Regions from separate parts of the Arthrobacter pasteuri genome, predicted to be linked through region 4. Evidence: riboswitches for the same ligand, from Rfam matches in the RefSeq annotation. Region 4 holds a riboswitch; each other region holds the start of a gene.

Region 1 (4,211 bases), on a different contig from region 4:
TGACCGCGGCACCCGGCATATTCCGTCGGAGCTCATCGAAGCAATCGAGGCACTGGCGCTGCGCAAACCTGAACCTACAATCGCGTTCATCCACCGGCGCGTGAGCGACATCGCCCTTGATCGCGGGCTTACGGCGCCCAGCTATTCCAGTGTGCGCTCGATCATCGCCGGGATCGACCCGGGACTACGGACCCTCGCCCAGCATGGAGACACCGCCTACCGGGACCGCTTCGAGCTGGTCTTCCGCTGCAGCGCGACCGGCCCGAATGAGCAGTGGCAGGCCGACCACACCCTGCTGGATGTCATGGTCCTCGACAAGGCTGGCGTCCCGGTCCGGCCCTGGTTGACCGTGGTCCTCGATGACTACTCGCGTGCCGTCGCCGGCTACACCGTCTTCCTCGGTGCCCCCACCGCGGAGCAGACCGCCCTGGCCCTGCATCAGGCCGTGAACCGCAAACACAATCCCGCCTGGACCGTGTCCGGTCTGCCCGATGTGCTCTACAGCGACCACGGATCAGATTTCACCTCAGTCCGCCTCGAACAGGACCGTTTGGACACCCACACCCGACTGATCCACTCACGAGTCGGTGTGCCCCAGGGCCGCGGGAAAATCGAACGGTTCTACGGCACCATCACCACCGAACTGTTGCCCCATTTGCCCGGCCACATCCCCCACGGCACGAACGGCACACCCATCTCACCGCCGACGTTGAACCTCCAACAGCTCGACGGGATCCTCGAGCAATTCATTGTCGAGGACTACAACCAGCGAACCCACTCGCAAACCGGAGAAACACCCTCCCATCGATGGGGTGCTTCCGGATTCATCCCGCGGAGCCCAGCCCGGCCCGATGACCTCGACCTACTCCTGTTGACCGCGGCCACCACCCGGAAAGTGCAGCGCGACGGCATCCAGTTCGCCTCTACCCGCTACATCTCACCAGTACTCGCCGCGTACGTCGGGGAGCAGGTCACTGTCCGTTTCAATCCACGTGACGTCGGCGAGATCCGCGTCTACTACAACGACGAGTACCTCTGCCGGGCCATAGCCTCAGAATTGGCCTCGACCGCCGTATCACTCGAAGACCTCCAAATCGCTCGTTCCGCGCGCCGGCGCAACCTCAAGAACCAGCTAAGCCAACGTCGCAGCCTCGCAGACGCCCTCCCCACTGACGCCCGCTACACGCCAGTTGAACCAGTCAATCCGAGCCAAAGCACGGCATTGACCATAGGCGCCGAAACCACCGCACCGACCACCCCACGACACGGATTGCGCCTCTATGCCACTGACTAGCCCCAAGAACAGCCTCTTCGGCAAAGCAGACGATGGACGCAGATTTCTCACGCGAGGTTTCAGGGAAATCAACGACAACCCACCGGCGATCCCGGATCGGCCTGCTCTCCAAAGCACCCGAGAGCACCGACGTTTCACCGAGTTCGCTGACACCGTCCGCGCGCACCGCTACATCGGACTCTGCTGGGGACCACCCGGCGTCGGCAAAACTCTCTCAGCCCGCCACTACGCCGCCACCGACGCCTGGGACCAATGGCGAGCCAACATCACCACCGACGCCACCGAGGATCTCGCACCGATACCAGAACGAGTACTCCAAGCCCGTACCGCTTTCTTCACCCCCACCGTCGCAGCAACCATCAAGCAAATCGACGAAGGGCTACCGCAGGCATGCCAACACATCTCCTACGCCGTGGACTATGCCGAACACGGCACCATCGACCCCTTCGTCCACACCGACTCCCGCTCTAGCGGACGAACCGAACTGCTCATCATCGACGAAGCCGACCGCCTCAAAGCCCCGGGTCTCGAACAAGTCCGCGACTACTTCGACCGCCACAACATGGGCGTCATCCTCATCGGTATGCCCGGCATCGAGAAAAGACTCGCCCGCTACCCCCAGCTCTACAGCCGCATCGGTTTCGCCCACGAATACCGAGCCCTGACAACCGAAGAACTCGCTGCTGTCCTCACCAAACGCCTTCCCACCACAGAGAACACCGCAGTCGATGACGGCATCGCTCACGCCACTGCCATCGCAACCATCATCCGTATCACGGGCGGCAACTTCCGCCTCGTTGACCGACTCCTCACTCAGATCACCCGCATCCAGGCTCTCAACAAACTCGAAACCCTCACACCCGAACTCGTCGATGCAGCCCGAGAAGTCTCCTCATCGGCCACTAACCGCTGTGAAAAACGTGCCACTTATCGCTGCGACTCACACGATCCACTCCTGGAAGCTCAATTCGTGTAGCGAAACCCAGTACCAGAATCTACGTTTCACTTCGCTCACTCACGCCGAGTTCCGCTACACCCAAGGGCACGGGCAGTTCCTGGGATTTGCGAGGCGCTGACGAACGATCACGACGCCGCGCTGCAGGTCGACGCGCTGAATGCTGCCGGCCGTGATTGAGCGCCGCTTCCTTACTCGACTCGTCGACACCTCGAGGAGGAGGGCCGACGATGTGACGGGTTCGTTATATGTCGTTGGGGACGCGGTATGTGACGAAATCGGCGTCGCGGAACGTCATGCGGCGCCTTGTCGCCGCACGTTCTGCACCCGGGACCGGGGTGCCGCTTACAGTGATCCCACCAACCATCAAGAGCGGCCGAGAGATCTGGCTTGTTGACGCCGCAGCAACCATTCCGCTGCCCTCCCCTCGGGAGAGCAGTGGAACCGGTGCTAATGCCAGAACCGATGGACATGCATCAGCGCACCCGCCAGCGGTCCCGACACGCCGGGATCGCCGGTTTCCGGCACGCATCCTGGTGCACTCCCTCGGACACACCGAGGAGCGGGGATGACGTTGAAGAAAGGGGCAGCGGTACCGCCGTCGCTGTCGTACGAGCTGTATCCGCCGGCCACCCCGGAAGCCGGGGATGCCGTGCTGCGGACGATCGACGAACTCGAGGCCACCCGTCCCGACTACGTCTCAGTGACCTACAGCGGCACACCCGCGAGGCGCCGGGCCTCGATCGAGTTGATCGGGCACCTGACCAGCAACACCAGGCTGCGCCCGCTGGCCCACCTCTGTTGCGTGGGGGAGACACGGGCGAGCCTCGACCTGTTGGTGCGGCAGCTCGTCGCACTGGGGGTGAGGGGCATGCTGGCCCTCCGCGGAGACCTGCCGCAGGATCCGCAGGCACTGCGCGGCGAGCTTCCCTTCGCCCAGTCCCTGGTGGAACTGATCCGGGAGGTCGAGGCCCGGCACGGGGCCGCGCTCGCCGGCGGTCGGCTGGCGGTGGGGGTGGCGGCCTACCCGAACCGGCACCCGGAATCGCCGTCGTTCCTGCACGACGTCGAGGTGCTGGTCTCCAAACAGCGGTCCGGTGCCGACTTCGCCATCACGCAGGTGTATTTCGACCCCGCCCACTACATCCGCCTGCTGACCGCGGCCCGGGCCGCGGGAGTCACCATCCCGATCATCCCCGGGGTGATGCCCCTGGGGAACATCCGCCGGCTCGAACGGCTGGCCGGAATGACCGGCGTCCGTCCCGACCCCGCCCTGCTGCACCGGCTGGAGACCGCCTCGGGTGAGGCCGAACGCCGGCGGATCGGCGTGCAGGCAGCGGCCGTCTTGGCCCGGGCGGCTTTCGAGGCTGGGGCCCCGGGCGTGCACCTGTTCACCTTCAACGACCATCGCGCGTCCATCGGGGTCATCGAGGAGATCGACCTGCCGGCGGCGCGCTCGCCGGACGCCGTCCCGGCCTGAGCCTGCCCCCCGAATCTGAACCACGACCTGCCACACCTTCCAGAGGAGAACACCATGAGCACCGAGAACACCTTCCCTGCCGCCACGATCCTCGGCTACCCGCGCATCGGGCCCGGCCGGGAGCTGAAGAAAGTTGTCGAGGCCTACTGGGCGGGCCGCCTGGACGAGGCCGGCCTGCAGCATGCTGCCGACCAGTTGCAGGACCGCACTGTCGCCCGACTCGTGGAACTGGGACTGGATCACGGGGATTCCTCCATCCCGGCCGACTTCGCGCTCTACGACCAGGTCCTGGACGCGAGCGCGGCACTGGGAGCGCTGCCGGCCCGGTTCGCAGACCTGGCCGGGGAGGACGGTTCCGTGGACACCGCGGGCTACTTCACGCTGGCCCGGGGCGACGGCGACCGCGCGCCGCTGGAGCTGACCAAGTGGTTCGACACCAACTACCACTACCTGGTGCCCGAGATCGGCCCGGAAACACCGTT
Region 2 (4,211 bases), on a different contig from region 4:
ATGGATTCGGTCAGGAAGGCCCGCGTCGTCGGGCGCACAGCGGCCTGCCAGGCACCGGGGTGCGCGGGGTCGGCGAAGCTGACCTCGATCCCGAAATCGTCGAAGGTGTCCGTGAGCAGGTCCACCGTCCCCCCGTACAGCTTCGACGACGCCACGATGTGCTGACCTCCGCGGACCAGCGACACCAGGGCGACGGCGACCGCGGCCTGCCCGGTCGCCGTCGCCAGTGCGGCCACGCCGCCGTCGAGCGCAGCGATCCGCTGCTCCAGCACTGCCACCGTCGGGTTGCCGGTCCGCGTGTAGGTGAAGCCCGGCTCCTTCAGCGCGAACATGCGCCGGGCCGATGCGTAGTCCGGGAATTCATACGCCGCGGTCTGATAGATGGGGACTGCCACGGGCCGGTAGGGGGCCTGCGGCTCATAACCTGCGTGGATCTGGGAAGTGGCCGTACAGCCGGCGTCACCGGTACTCATCGAAGATGCTCCTTCGGCAGAAGTGGTCAGGGCTTGGGATCGAGCGGGTCTACAGGGACCGGGTCGCCGGTCCCGTGTGGGATGGCGGGGTCGGGGGCGCCCCAACCGCATGCGCTTCCGGAATCCAGGGATTGATGGCCGACACCGGGAAATCCCGGTAGACCTCGACATTTCCCGACACAATGGAAAGGCTTTTATGAATTGCAGTCGCAGCAATGAGGGAATCGACTGCGGACACCTCGGCGTCACTCAGCATCGGGCCCCAGACAGCGGCGATATCAGCGTCGACGGAAAGAATGTTCGAGCTGTAGGAGTTCACGAACTCCTGCACCCAGGCGCCGACGGTCCGATATTGCTGGTTCTCCCGGCTCACCAGATGCAGTTCCCCGATCGTCAGGGCGGAGACGAATATACGGAAGTGTCTCCTCCGCTGGAGGAAATCGACGACAGCCGTGGAAGGGCGTGGGCTCCGCAACTCCACGACGACGTCGGTATCCAGAAGGAGGCCGCTTGTGCGTGGCATTCCTCAGACTGCCAGTGGGGGCAGACCGGCGTCCTCCGTGCGATTCGGTGCCACATGCGGTCCGAGGAGGAAGTCCACGAACGCTTCACGTGGAGCCATGAGTGCCTCGTAGTCGTGAATGCTCACGACCGACAGGGGAACCTGGGCGTGGGAGGCAGCAAGGGAGGTAGCAGTCATCGGCGGGCGGCACGGGGCCGCGTCCTTTCGGGAGCTCTTGCCCGCACCAGGTACCCCGGGGGGTGAATGCGGACCGCTTCGTCATCCGAACCACCCACCGAGCGCGGGGTTGGTATGTGACCAAGTCGGAGCTTGACGGTCACAATTCATGAAGCTGTTGGAAGTATAACCACGCAATCGTGATCGAAGTAAACACCCCGCGCCTTTGTGCCCTCGTGCGCTCGCACGCCTATCGACGGTTCCACGCCTGGTAGCAGGGAATTTCGCCGGCCGCAGGAGTCGAGACTCCGCACCGAATTGCTCCGGAATATTACGCCCCTGGTTTTTCCGGCGCGCTCATCGTCGTCCATGATGGGGCCAGCCCCTCCGATTGGTGCTCAGCCTTCTGGCTGTGGAGGGGACGTGCCTGCGTCACCGGTGGATTTAGAGCCCTAAGCCACACCATCCAGAGCAGCTGAGAGACCTGCCTCCATGACGCTGCAGCTTCCCCCGGATTTCCTGTCCGGAAAGGTGCTAATGGCAGGACCGATGGAAAGGAAAACATCATGACACTCGATCGCATCTCCACCAGCCACGCCGGCTCGCTGCCCCGCACACCGGAACTGATCGCCGCCAACGCCGCCCGCACCTTCGCCGAGGACGGCTTCACCCTGGAACGGACACCGGAATTCGAAGGACTGCTCACGACTGCCGTGGTGGACCTCGTCCAACGCCAGAAGGAGTTCGGGATCACGATCCCGGGCGATGGCGAGTACGGCAAGGCGATGTCCAACCCGGTCGATTACGGAGCCTGGTGGACCTACAGCTTCCAGCGCACCGCCGGCCTGGAACTGACGGACTTCAATCCGATCCTCGCCGAGCCTGTCCGTAGCGAGCCCGGCGCCATCAGGCTGACCTCGTTCGCCGACCGGCGTGACTGGACCCGCTTCGCGGCGGCCTACCAGGATCCCGAGAGCGGCATCCAGATCGGCAAGAACGCCACAGCCTTTCCGTCCGCGACCGGGCCGATCTCCTACACCGGGCACGCTGCACTGGCCAGCGACATCACGAACCTCAAAGCGGGGTTGGGCGCCGCGGGCATCCCGACAGGATTCATCACGGCCCTCTCACCCGGGTCCGCGAGCAGGATCGGCAACGACTATTACGCCAGCGAGGAGGAGTTCATCTACGCCTGGGCCGATGTCCTGCGCGAGGAGTACAAGGCCATCGTCGAAGCAGGCCTGATCGTGCAGATCGACGATCCGTCCATCGCGGAGAACTGGGACCAGATCAACCCCGAACCCACCATCGAGGACTACCAGAAGTTCACCCGGATCCGGGTCGAGGCGCTGAACTATGCGCTGCGGGGACTACCCGAGGAACAGGTCCGGTTCCACGTCTGCTGGGGTTCCTGGCACGGCCCGCACACCACGGACATCGAGTTCCGCCACATCGTGGACCTTGTACTGGGCATCAACGCCGGTTCGTACTCCTTCGAGGCAGCGAACGCCCGTCACGAACACGAATGGACGCTGTGGCAGGACGTCGACCTTCCTGCCGGGAAAGTGCTCGTTCCCGGCGTCGTCTCGCACGCGACCAACGTCGTCGAGCACCCTGAACTGGTCGCCCAGCGCATCGAGCGGTTCGCCGCACTCGTAGGTCGGGAGAACGTCGTCGCCTCCACCGACTGCGGGCTGGGCGGAAGGATCCACCCGCAGATCGCCGCGGCCAAGCTCGAGTCCCTGGGGCGCGGCGCTCAGATCGCCTCGAACAGGCTCTTCGCCCGCTCCGGAACACTCGTCTGATCACCAGCGGTCACCCTGTCGAGAGGGTGACGGTGTAACTCCAGCCCCACTTGTCCAGGCGATGCCTGGACAAGTGGGGCCGGACAGCGGGACCTACACCAGTTCGGTGGACGCCAGCGATCTCGTCTCGGCGGAGCCCCCCGACGAAGGTGCTGGTGTTGCGGCTGCATGTCCGGCGAGGACACCCGTCCGGTGCCGAAGCTTCAGTCGGTACATCAGGACGCCGGTGATGATGACGGCAGCGACGAAGAGAACCCCACCCCACTGCAGGTACCACTCGAACGGCGGCACGGAGTTGTAGATCTCCGAGCGCGGCCAGGTGAGGTTCACGGTCATGGCGCCACCCCACAGGACCGCGAGGATGTTCACCGGCAGTCCCCACTTGCCGAGGCTGAAACCGGGCTCGGTGCCGTCGTCGGGCAGCGGCCACTTCCTGGTGAGGCGGTTCCGCAGCATGGGCACGGTCACCAGCAGGTAGGAAAGGTAGATCAGGACGATGCTGATGCTGGAGAGGATGGTGAAGATGGCCGGCTGGGAGACGTTCACGATCAGCGGGATGACCGCGATGACGCCGATCACGATGGCGGCGACCGTCGGAGTCTTCCGGACCGGGTGCACCTTGCCCAGGTGACGGCTGAACGGAAGGTTGTTGTCCCGGGCCATCGCGAACATCATGCGGATGGCGGCGGCGTGGACGGCCAGCGTACAGACCATGACGGCCACCACGATGCACAGCAGGAAGGCCTTGCCGAAGGGGCCGCCCAGCACGGAGAGCACGATGTATTGCAGGCCGCCGTCGGCCGAGCCCAGCTTGGGATCATCCAGGTCCGGGGCCGCGAGGAGTCCGGTGAGCAGGATCAGTCCACCCAGCACGAAGGATGCGGTGATCGCCCGCAGGATGGCCTTGGGTGCCGTGCGCTTGGGGTCCTTGGTCTCTTCGCCGAGGGAGCTGGCAGTATCGAAGCCGTACATCACATAGCCCGATGCCATGGCGCCGATGATGAAGACTCCGAAGAAGCCCAAGGGGTGGTCCACTCCGAATCCCGTGGTCTCGAAGAGGACGCCGGGTCCGCGGACCACATGCCATGCAAGCGCGAGGATGAGCAACACCGCGGCAACAAGTTCGACGAAGACGCCGACGCTGTTGATCTTGGTCATGAGTCTCACGCCGAAGGCGTTGATGAGGGTGGAGATTCCGATCATGATGCTCGCGAGCATCACCCCGTTGAGGGCGAAGTCGGAGGTGCCGGTGCC
Region 3 (4,211 bases), on a different contig from region 4:
TGTTTTCGGACATGGCAATGCCTTTCTGGGCGCGCTCGAAGAAGCGCAGGGTGGGATGAGCATGAAGAAACGGGAGAGGATGGGCGAGGGTGATGCGCGGGGAACGTCAGGCGCGCTGCAAACGCTTCTGCGGCGTCGTGAAGCGTACGAGGCGGTCTCCGACGATCTGCACGAGGGCGACCGTCACCACCAGGATCACGATCGTCGCGAGCATGACCGTGTTGTCGAAGCGCTGGTAACCGTAGGTGACGGCCACATACCCGATACCGCCTGCACCGATGGTGCCCGCGATCGCCGAGTACTCGATCATCGCGATCACCTGGATGGTGAGCCCGCCGATGACCGCTGGGACAGCTTCGCTGAACTGCGCTGTGCGCATGATCTGCAGGTTGGACCCGCCGGCGGCCCGCGCCACCTGCACCATCGACGGCGGCACGGACCGCAGCGAATTCTCGACGATACGCGTGAAGAACGCGATGCCGGCCAGGGACATGGGGACCACGGCGGCCGCGATGCCGATGTTCGTGCCGGTGATGAACCGGGTGAACGGAACGATGGCCGCCATGAGGATCAGGAACGGAAGGGACCGCCCGATGCTGATGATCCAGCTCAGTGCCGTGTGGAGTGCTGGACGTTCGTAGAGGCCACCGGGCGCGACGTTGTGGAGGAGCACTCCGAGCGGTGTGCCGATGACGAGGACGACAGCCATGACGATGCCGACCATCGTCAAGGTCTCGCCATAGGCCGGCAGCAGCAGTGCCGGCAGGTCGACAACAGGAACGTCAGCGCGGGGAAGGATGAGGGCGCTCATGCCACGTCCTCCAGCACAGCCGTGGCCGCAAGGAGTTGTTGTGACTGTCTGCCTCCACCGCCGTCGGGCGTTCCGCTGAGTCCGTAGCGTGTGAGCGCACTACTGACTCGCGCGTCGTCGTCGGTTCCGATGCCGAGCGTCGCGCTCCCGGTGTTGACGCCATGGACCGTCTCGACGGAGGCACCCAGAAGATGCACCACGACACCGAGGTCCTCGGTGAGCCGCTGGATCCAGTCGCCGGGGACGTCGGTCGAGTCGTAGGTGACGTACCAGGTACGGGTTCCGGCTTCCGGTCCGGCATGGCCGCGCCGGGGCTGCAGCGACCGCCCGAGCAGCGAATCGTGCGAGGTCAGGAGTTCCACGAGGCCGCCCTGCTCGACGATGCGACCGTGATCCAGCCGCGCCACCGTGTCGGCGACCTGCCGTACGGTGTCCATCTCGTGCGTGATGAAGACGACGGTGAGGTCGAGGTCGTTGCGCAGTTGACGGATGAGGCCGACGACGGACCGCGTGGTGTCCGGATCGAGTCCGGAGGTTGCCTCGTCCGCCAGGAGGATGGACGGTCGCAGCGCGAGCGCCCGAGCGATTCCCACGCGCTGCGCCTGGCCGCCGGAGAGCTGGAACGGGTAGTGGCCGGCCTTGTCCGACAGCCCTACGCGGTCCAGCAACTCGGCAACACGAGCCCGCGCCTCGCCGGGAGTGACGCCGAGGTATTCGAGGGGCAGGGCGATGTTCTCCGCGGCGGTCCGGCGGCTGAGCAGGCTCGAGGACTGGAACACAGTGCCGATGCGGCGGCGCGCCTCGCGCAGACGCTTCTCCGGCAGGCCCGACAGCTCCTCGCCATTGACGACGACGGCCCCCGACGTCGGACGTTCGAGCAGGTTGATGCACTGGGCCAGGGTGCTCTTGCCTGCACCGCTCGGGCCGACGACGGCGGCGATACGGCCGGTGGGCACCTCGAAATCGAGGTGGTCGAGCACGGTGACGGCAGCGTGTCCGCGACCGTAGGTCTTCGTCAGTTGTCGAAGCGAGATCATGGGATTCCTTGGGCAGGATGCGGGTCGGAAGCGTCGAAAGGGTGGGCAGCAGGGAAGGGATGGACGGTGCTGCGGGTTCGGCCGCCGGGAACCCCGGCGGTCCGCGTCAGGTCAGTGGGGCGTCAGAGCCGGACGGATTCGAGCCGAAAGCGCGCTCCGCGGTGCTCCTCGGGAAGGCGGTCGCCCTTGCCGAACAGCTTGTTGCGCAGGGTTCCCTCGACGTATTCCGTCGGATAGGCACCCCGCTTCTGGAGTTCAGGAACCACGTACTGGATGACGTCCTCGAAGGAGCCGGGCGTAATGGCATACGCCAGGTTGAAACCGTCCACGTCGGTCTCCTCGACCCAGGCCTGGAGCTCATCGGCAACCTGCGACCCGGACCCGATGATGCGCGGACCAAGCCCCCCGATACCTGCCCACTCGGCGATGTCGCGCACGGTCCAGGGTTCGCCGTCGTCGTTCACCTTCTGGAAGTTCGCGACGGCGGACTGAATGGCGTTCGACTTCACATTGCCGATGGGCTCGTCGGGGTCGTAGACGCTGAGATCGATGCCCAGCCAGCCCGACAGCAGCACAAGGGCTCCTTCGTAGCTGACGTACTGCTGGTACTCGGCGTGCTTGGCCTGGGCCTTTTCCTCCGTCTCGTCCGTGATGACGGTGAGCATGGTGTAGATCCGTACGGAGTAGCGGTCGCGTCCTTCGGCCTCGACGGCGTCGCGGATCTTCTTCACGGCGTCCTTGAGGATCACTTTGGTGGGTGCGCCGACGAAGACCGCCTCGGCGTTCCCCGCAGCGAAGGCGATCCCGCGCGAGGAGGCACCGGCCTGGTAGATCACGGGCGTCCGCTGCGGCGAGGGCTCACTGAGGTGGATACCGGGGACCTTGAAGTACTTGCCGTCGTGGTTGATGTCGTGGACCTTGGCCGGATCGGTGAAGACGCCGGCCTCACGGTCACGGACCACGGCGTCGTCCTCCCAGGACCCCTCGAGCAGCTTGTAGAGGACCTCGAGGTACTCGTCCGCGTGGTTGTAGCGCTCGTCGTGCTCCAGCTGGTCCTCGTTGCCCATGTTCCGCGCGGCGGAGGGCAGGTAGCCCGTGACCACGTTCCAGCCGACCCTGCCATTGGTGAGGTGGTCGAGGGTGGAGAGCCTGCGGGCGAACGGGTAGGGGTGCTCGTACGCGGTGCCCGCCGTGACTCCGAAGCCGAGGTGCTCGGTGACGAGGGCCATGGCGGAGACGAGCAGGAACGGATCATTGACCGGGGTCTGCGTCCCCTGGCGGAGGGTGGCCTCGTTGGAACCGCCGTAGACGTCGTAGGTGCCGAGGACGTCGGCGATGAAGATGCCGTCGAACAGGCCCTTTTCCAGGGTCTTGGCGAGGTCGGCCCAGTACCGCAGGTCCTTGTAGCGCCAGGACTGATCGTCCGGGTGCCGCCACAGGCCAGGTGACTGGTGGCCCACGCAGTTCATGTCGAAGGCATTGAAGCGAATATGGCGCGGTGATGCGGGCATGAAAGATCCTCATGTCAGGGCACTGCCGTGAGGGTAGCGCCATACTTGCCCGCACGGTGCATGCCGGGCCGAATCCTCACCTGGGGCACCCCGCTACAGCGAGAGGGTTGCCGTCCAACAAACCAGGGTTTGACGTTGGAGCTCTTGATTCTGGTGATGAGCCTAGATGCCCGTCCGCGCCGGCGTCCATATGCATCCGTCACAGTGCGTCACGATCGGCAAGGCCTCGGCCGAGGAGACGGTTACCGAAGGTAGGACGCCCCGTTCACGTCGACCACGGTGCCGCTGACCCAGAGCGGAGCATCCGTGGCAAGCCATGCCACGGTCTGCGCCACCTCCTCCGGGGTGGCCAACCGATTGAACGGACTCTGCGCCCGGACCGCGTCACCCTCCGGACTGTCGAGCACCGTCCGGCCCATGTCCGTCTCGACGAAACCGGGCGCGACCGCCGCCGAGAGGATGCCCGAGGGTGCGAGCGCAACGGCCAGCGACTGGGTCATCGAATGAAGCGCAGCCTTGCTCGCCCCATAGGCAGGGTTCAGGGGTTCACCCCGGTAGGCGCCGCGGGAGCCCACGCTGATCAGCCGACCGCCCTCGGGTCCCGAGGGCCGATCCAGGAGGTGGCGCGCCACGAGCCAGGCCAGGTTCGCGGGCCCCAGCAGGTTGACGGCGAGGGTGCGGCGCCAGGCGTGCTGCCAGTCGTCGAAGGATGCTTGGGCAACAGGATGCGCCTCGAAGATCCCTGCATTGTTCACCAGGACGTCGACCCCGCCGAGTTCCCGCACGGTCTCCTCGACGATCCGCACGCACTCCTCCGGATCGGCGACATCACCGACGACGACGGCGTGACCT
Region 4 (4,211 bases):
ACGGCCCGGCCATGGCGCGCACCGTCTGGGGCAACCCGCAGCGCTACCTCGACTCCTACTGGCGGAAATTCGCCGCGCAGGGCTGGTTCCTCGCCGGCGACGGCGCGCGGTACGACGACGACGGCGACACCTGGATCCTGGGGCGCGTGGACGACGTCATCAACGTCTCCGGCCACCGCCTCTCCACGATCGAGATCGAGTCGGCGCTCGTGGCGCACCCGCTCGTGACCGAAGCCGGAGCCTGTCCGGTCCCCGACCCGCTGACGGGCCACGCCATCGCGGCCTTCGTGGTGCTGGCGCCGGGCGCGGATCCGGACACGGACGTGTCGGCCACGCTGCGCGCGCATGTCGCGGAGGCCATCGGACCGATCGCGCGGCCCTCGGCCGTCGTCGTCGTGCCGGACGTGCCCAAGACGAGGTCGGGGAAGATCATGCGTCGCCTGCTGACGCAGCTGTACGAGGGCACCCCGCTCGGGGACACCACCTCGCTGCAGAACGAGGGCTGCATTCCCGGCATCCAGGACGTCCTGGCCGGCAGGCGCTGACCCGCGTCGAAGACCGGCCCGCGTTAAAAGAGGAAGCGGCAGGCGCCCCGTCCAAGCACCTGCCGCTTCCCGCGTATGGTCCGTTCCGGTACTAGCCCGCTACCCGAACGAAGGATGCCCCCGGGAGGTCCGAGAGGGGGTGCTGCATGGTGAGGTTCGAGCCGTTCATGCCGCTGCTGATGACCTGGCCACCGCCGACATAGATGGCCACGTGCCCGGCCGTGATGACGATGTCGCCGGGGGCCGGGGTCGCCACGGTGGAGCCGAACTGGAAGAACTGCGACGGGCCGAGGTCGCCCACGGAGATGCCGGCGGCACGCAGCGCCTTCTCGACCAGCACGGTGCAGTCCTGGATCGCGCCCGCTGAGAGCTGCGCCTGGGCCGACGCCACAAGGGTGCCGGCGACGCCGCTGGAGGAAGCGATCGGGGTGATGTCCGCCGAGGCGAGGTACACGCTCGATGCGGGGGCAGCGGCGACCGAGGCCGGCGCAACGGCTGCGGCCTGCTGGACCGGCGCTGCCGGGGCGATAGCGGGTGCCTGCTGGGTGACCGCTGCCGCAGCGTTGGCCACGGGAACGGACACGACGGGAACAGACACGGTCTGCGCCGGGGCCTGCGCTCCGCCTCCGGTCGGGATGGCGATGCTGTCGCCCGGGAAGATCACCGATGTGAGCAAGAGGCCGTTGGCTGCGAGGACCGCAGTCAGGTCCACCCCGTAGGCGGCCGAGATCGCGCCGAGGGTGTCGCCGCCGACGACGGTGTGGATGGCGCCCGATACGGCAGGTGAAGCGGCGGGTGCCGGAGCCGGTGCAGGGGTCGGTACGACCGACGCAGCGGCAGCAGCGGGAACCGAGGCCGTGCGCTGGTCGGAGTATTCACCGGCGTGGGCGGTGCCCACCGCGCCGAGCGCGAGGCCCGAGGTGACGGCGACGATGGCGATCGGACGGCCGACGGCGGTGGCGTGGGCCTTCGCTGCGCGGGACAGGCCCGTCAGCGCGATGTTGCCGTCGATGTCGGCACGGTGGCGCGCCGGGGAAGTCTTTCGTGACATGGATGTATACCTCTCCCATGCCTGCGGGGTGAGCTGTCGGGTTCGGATGGGAGTCACCCGGCCGTGGGCATCAACGGTTGGTGATGCGATACGACTTAACCCCGAGGACGCTGACAGGTGGTCCTGCGCGCCCGGTGGAACTGTGGTTCCCCCGTCCCCGCCTCGGTGATGTGCGTATCCCGTTCGGCGGCAGGGCTCGGCAATCCATCCGGGAGGGCCTCCTATGAACGGAGGCACGCGACGACGATACCCAGCGCTCCCCGCGTTTGTCACATTTGCATAACGGCCCGTACCCTATGCGCGGCATGACGGCCCGTGCCCTACGCGCGGAGGGACCGCCAGCGACGGAAGGCGAGGACCGTACCGCCCGCACTGAGAGCCAGCAGCACCCACTGCTGCACATAGAACCAGGCGGAGGCCGCCGACCCGGCACTGCCCGCGACCAGCAGGATGCTGCTCCCCAGGGTGACGGTCAGCACGACACCGACGCAGAAGAGCGTGTTCCAGAGCTTGCGTTCCTGCGTGCGTCCCGCGGACTTCCAGCTATCCATTCCTCCACCCTAGGCAGGAGAGCTCACACCCGGTGATGCATCCCTGCCACTGGGCGACATATTGTTTGGATCTGCGGCGCCCCGGTGTCACACTCGACGTGACCATCCCGAGCGGCTGAGAGATCTGGCTCACTGACGCCGCAGCAACCCTGGCCCCGCACCATCGCGGCGACATTAGGGTGCTACTGCCAGACCGATGGAGGAAACCATGAGCATCGCCGACCTTTCCACGCCCCTCAAGTTCGCCTACTGGGTCCCCAACGTCAGCGGTGGCCTGGTGGTCTCGACCATCGAGCAGCGCACCAGCTGGGACTTCGACTACAACAAGAAGCTCGCTCGCATCGCCGAGGACGCCGGCTTCGAGTACGCCCTCTCCCAGACCCGCTACGCCGCGTCCTACGGCGCGGACAAGCAGCACGAGGCGACGTCGTTCTCCCTCGCCCTGCTGGCGGCCACCGAGAAGCTGAAGGTGATCGCCGCCGTCCACCCGGGCATGTGGCACCCCGGTGTGCTCGCGAAGTACATCATCACCGCCGACCACATCTCGAACGGCCGCGCCGCCGTCAACATCGTCTCCGGCTGGCTGAAGGACGAGTTCACCAACTTCGGCCTCGAATGGCTCGAGCACGACGAGCGCTACGTCCGCACCGAGGAGTTCATCCGTGTGCTGCGCGGGCTCTGGACGGAGGAGGGCTACAGCCAGGCGGGCAAGTACTACAACATCAACGACTTCACCCTGAGTCCGGCTCCCGTGGACGTTCCGGGGCGCCCCCACCCCGAGGTCTTCTTCGGCGGGAACTCGACGGCGGCCCAGGCCACCGCGGGCCGCGTGGCCGACTGGTACTTCTCCAACGGCAAGGACCTCGAGGGATTCAAGGACAACATCGCCGGCGTCCAGGCGTCCGCCGAGCAGGCCGGGCGGCGTCCGCGGTACGGCCTCAACGGGTTCGTCATCGCACGCGACTCCGAGAAGGAGGCGCGCGACACCCTGCGCGAGATCGTCGAGAAGGCGCACCGCCCCGCGGTGGAGGGCTTCCGCGACGCCGTGCAGGAAGCCGGCCCCTCGACGAAGGACGGCAAGGGCATGTGGGCCGACTCCACCTTCGAGGACCTCGTGCAGTACAACGACGGCTTCAAGACTCAACTCATCGGAACGCCCGAGCAGATCGCCGAGCGCATCGTGGAGTACAAGAAAATCGGCGTGAACCTCTTCCTCACCTGCTACCTGCACTTCCAGGAGGAAGTGGCCGCCTTCGGCACCGACATCCTGCCGATCGTGCGGGAACTCGAGGCGGATGCGGCCCGCAGCGCGGGAGTGGACTTCGACCCCGACGGTACGCTCGCCGTCCCCAGCAAGGCAGGTGTCTGATGGCAGAACGTTCCTTCGGTTTCCGCACGCGGGCGCTCCACGCCGGCGGCACCCCGGACGCCACCCACGGCGCCCGGGCCGTCCCGATCTACCAGACGACGTCGTTCGTCTTCAAGGACACGAACGACGCCGCCAACCTCTTCGCCCTGCAGAAGTACGGCAACATCTACTCGCGCATCGGCAACCCCACCGTCGCGGCGTTCGAGGAGCGCATCGCGTCCCTCGAGGGCGGCATCGGCGCGGTGGCGACGGCGTCGGGCATGAGTGCGGAGTTCATCACCTTCGCGGCGCTCTGCCAGGCAGGCGACCACATCGTCGCCGCCTCGCAGCTGTACGGCGGGACGGTCACCCAGCTGGACGTCACGCTGCGCCGTTTCGGCATCGAGACCACCTTCGTCCCGGGAACGGATCCGGCGGACTACGCGGCGGCGATCCGCGAGAACACCAAGGCCGTCTACGCGGAGGTCATCGCGAACCCCTCGGGCGAGATCGCGGACCTCGCGGGCCTGGCCAAGGTGGCGCATGACGCCGGCGTGCCGTTCATCGTCGACTCCACCCTCAGCACGCCCTACCTGGTACGACCCATCGAGCACGGCGCGGACATCGTGATCCACTCCGCCACCAAGTTCATCGGCGGGCACGGCACCACCCTCGGCGGCGTGATCGTGGAGAGCGGCCGTTTCGACTGGGGCAAC

The links. Region 4 has a riboswitch for S-adenosylmethionine ahead of sfnG (dimethylsulfone monooxygenase SfnG). Riboswitches for the same ligand answer to the same signal wherever they lie in the genome.
Region 1: linked by a shared signal. The riboswitch ahead of ACX80H_RS08825 (methylenetetrahydrofolate reductase) and the one ahead of sfnG (dimethylsulfone monooxygenase SfnG) in region 4 are both predicted to bind S-adenosylmethionine.
Region 2: linked by a shared signal. The riboswitch ahead of ACX80H_RS07175 (cobalamin-independent methionine synthase II family protein) and the one ahead of sfnG (dimethylsulfone monooxygenase SfnG) in region 4 are both predicted to bind S-adenosylmethionine.
Region 3: linked by a shared signal. The riboswitch ahead of ACX80H_RS12575 (LLM class flavin-dependent oxidoreductase) and the one ahead of sfnG (dimethylsulfone monooxygenase SfnG) in region 4 are both predicted to bind S-adenosylmethionine.

The regions. Positions count from the first base shown of each region.
Region 1 covers NZ_JBTNDO010000001.1:1,864,149-1,868,359, reverse strand. The annotation lists gene ACX80H_RS08835 (TnsB C-terminal domain-containing protein) at 1-1,294, shown strand, start outside; gene ACX80H_RS08830 (AAA family ATPase) at 1,281-2,270, shown strand; SAM riboswitch class I at 2,610-2,721, shown strand; gene ACX80H_RS08825 (methylenetetrahydrofolate reductase) at 2,818-3,729, shown strand; gene metE (5-methyltetrahydropteroyltriglutamate--homocysteine S-methyltransferase) at 3,784-4,211, shown strand, end outside.
Region 2 covers NZ_JBTNDO010000001.1:1,526,643-1,530,853, forward strand. The annotation lists gene ACX80H_RS07165 (O-acetylhomoserine aminocarboxypropyltransferase/cysteine synthase family protein) at 1-473, opposite strand, end outside; gene ACX80H_RS07170 (PIN domain-containing protein) at 523-996, opposite strand; SAM riboswitch class IV at 1,202-1,327, opposite strand; SAM riboswitch class I at 1,612-1,708, shown strand; gene ACX80H_RS07175 (cobalamin-independent methionine synthase II family protein) at 1,719-2,957, shown strand; gene ACX80H_RS07180 (APC family permease) at 3,051-4,211, opposite strand, start outside.
Region 3 covers NZ_JBTNDO010000002.1:321,675-325,885, forward strand. The annotation lists gene ACX80H_RS12560 (MetQ/NlpA family ABC transporter substrate-binding protein) at 1-13, opposite strand, end outside; gene ACX80H_RS12565 (methionine ABC transporter permease) at 107-811, opposite strand; gene ACX80H_RS12570 (methionine ABC transporter ATP-binding protein) at 808-1,848, opposite strand; gene ACX80H_RS12575 (LLM class flavin-dependent oxidoreductase) at 1,971-3,359, opposite strand; SAM riboswitch class IV at 3,396-3,509, opposite strand; gene ACX80H_RS12580 (SDR family NAD(P)-dependent oxidoreductase) at 3,602-4,211, opposite strand, start outside.
Region 4 covers NZ_JBTNDO010000003.1:145,724-149,934, forward strand. The annotation lists gene acs (acetate--CoA ligase) at 1-545, shown strand, start outside; gene ACX80H_RS13880 (LysM peptidoglycan-binding domain-containing protein) at 637-1,596, opposite strand; cyclic di-AMP (ydaO/yuaA leader) riboswitch at 1,600-1,781, opposite strand; gene ACX80H_RS13885 (hypothetical protein) at 1,917-2,147, opposite strand; SAM riboswitch class I at 2,247-2,350, shown strand; gene sfnG (dimethylsulfone monooxygenase SfnG) at 2,356-3,516, shown strand; gene ACX80H_RS13895 (O-acetylhomoserine aminocarboxypropyltransferase/cysteine synthase family protein) at 3,516-4,211, shown strand, end outside.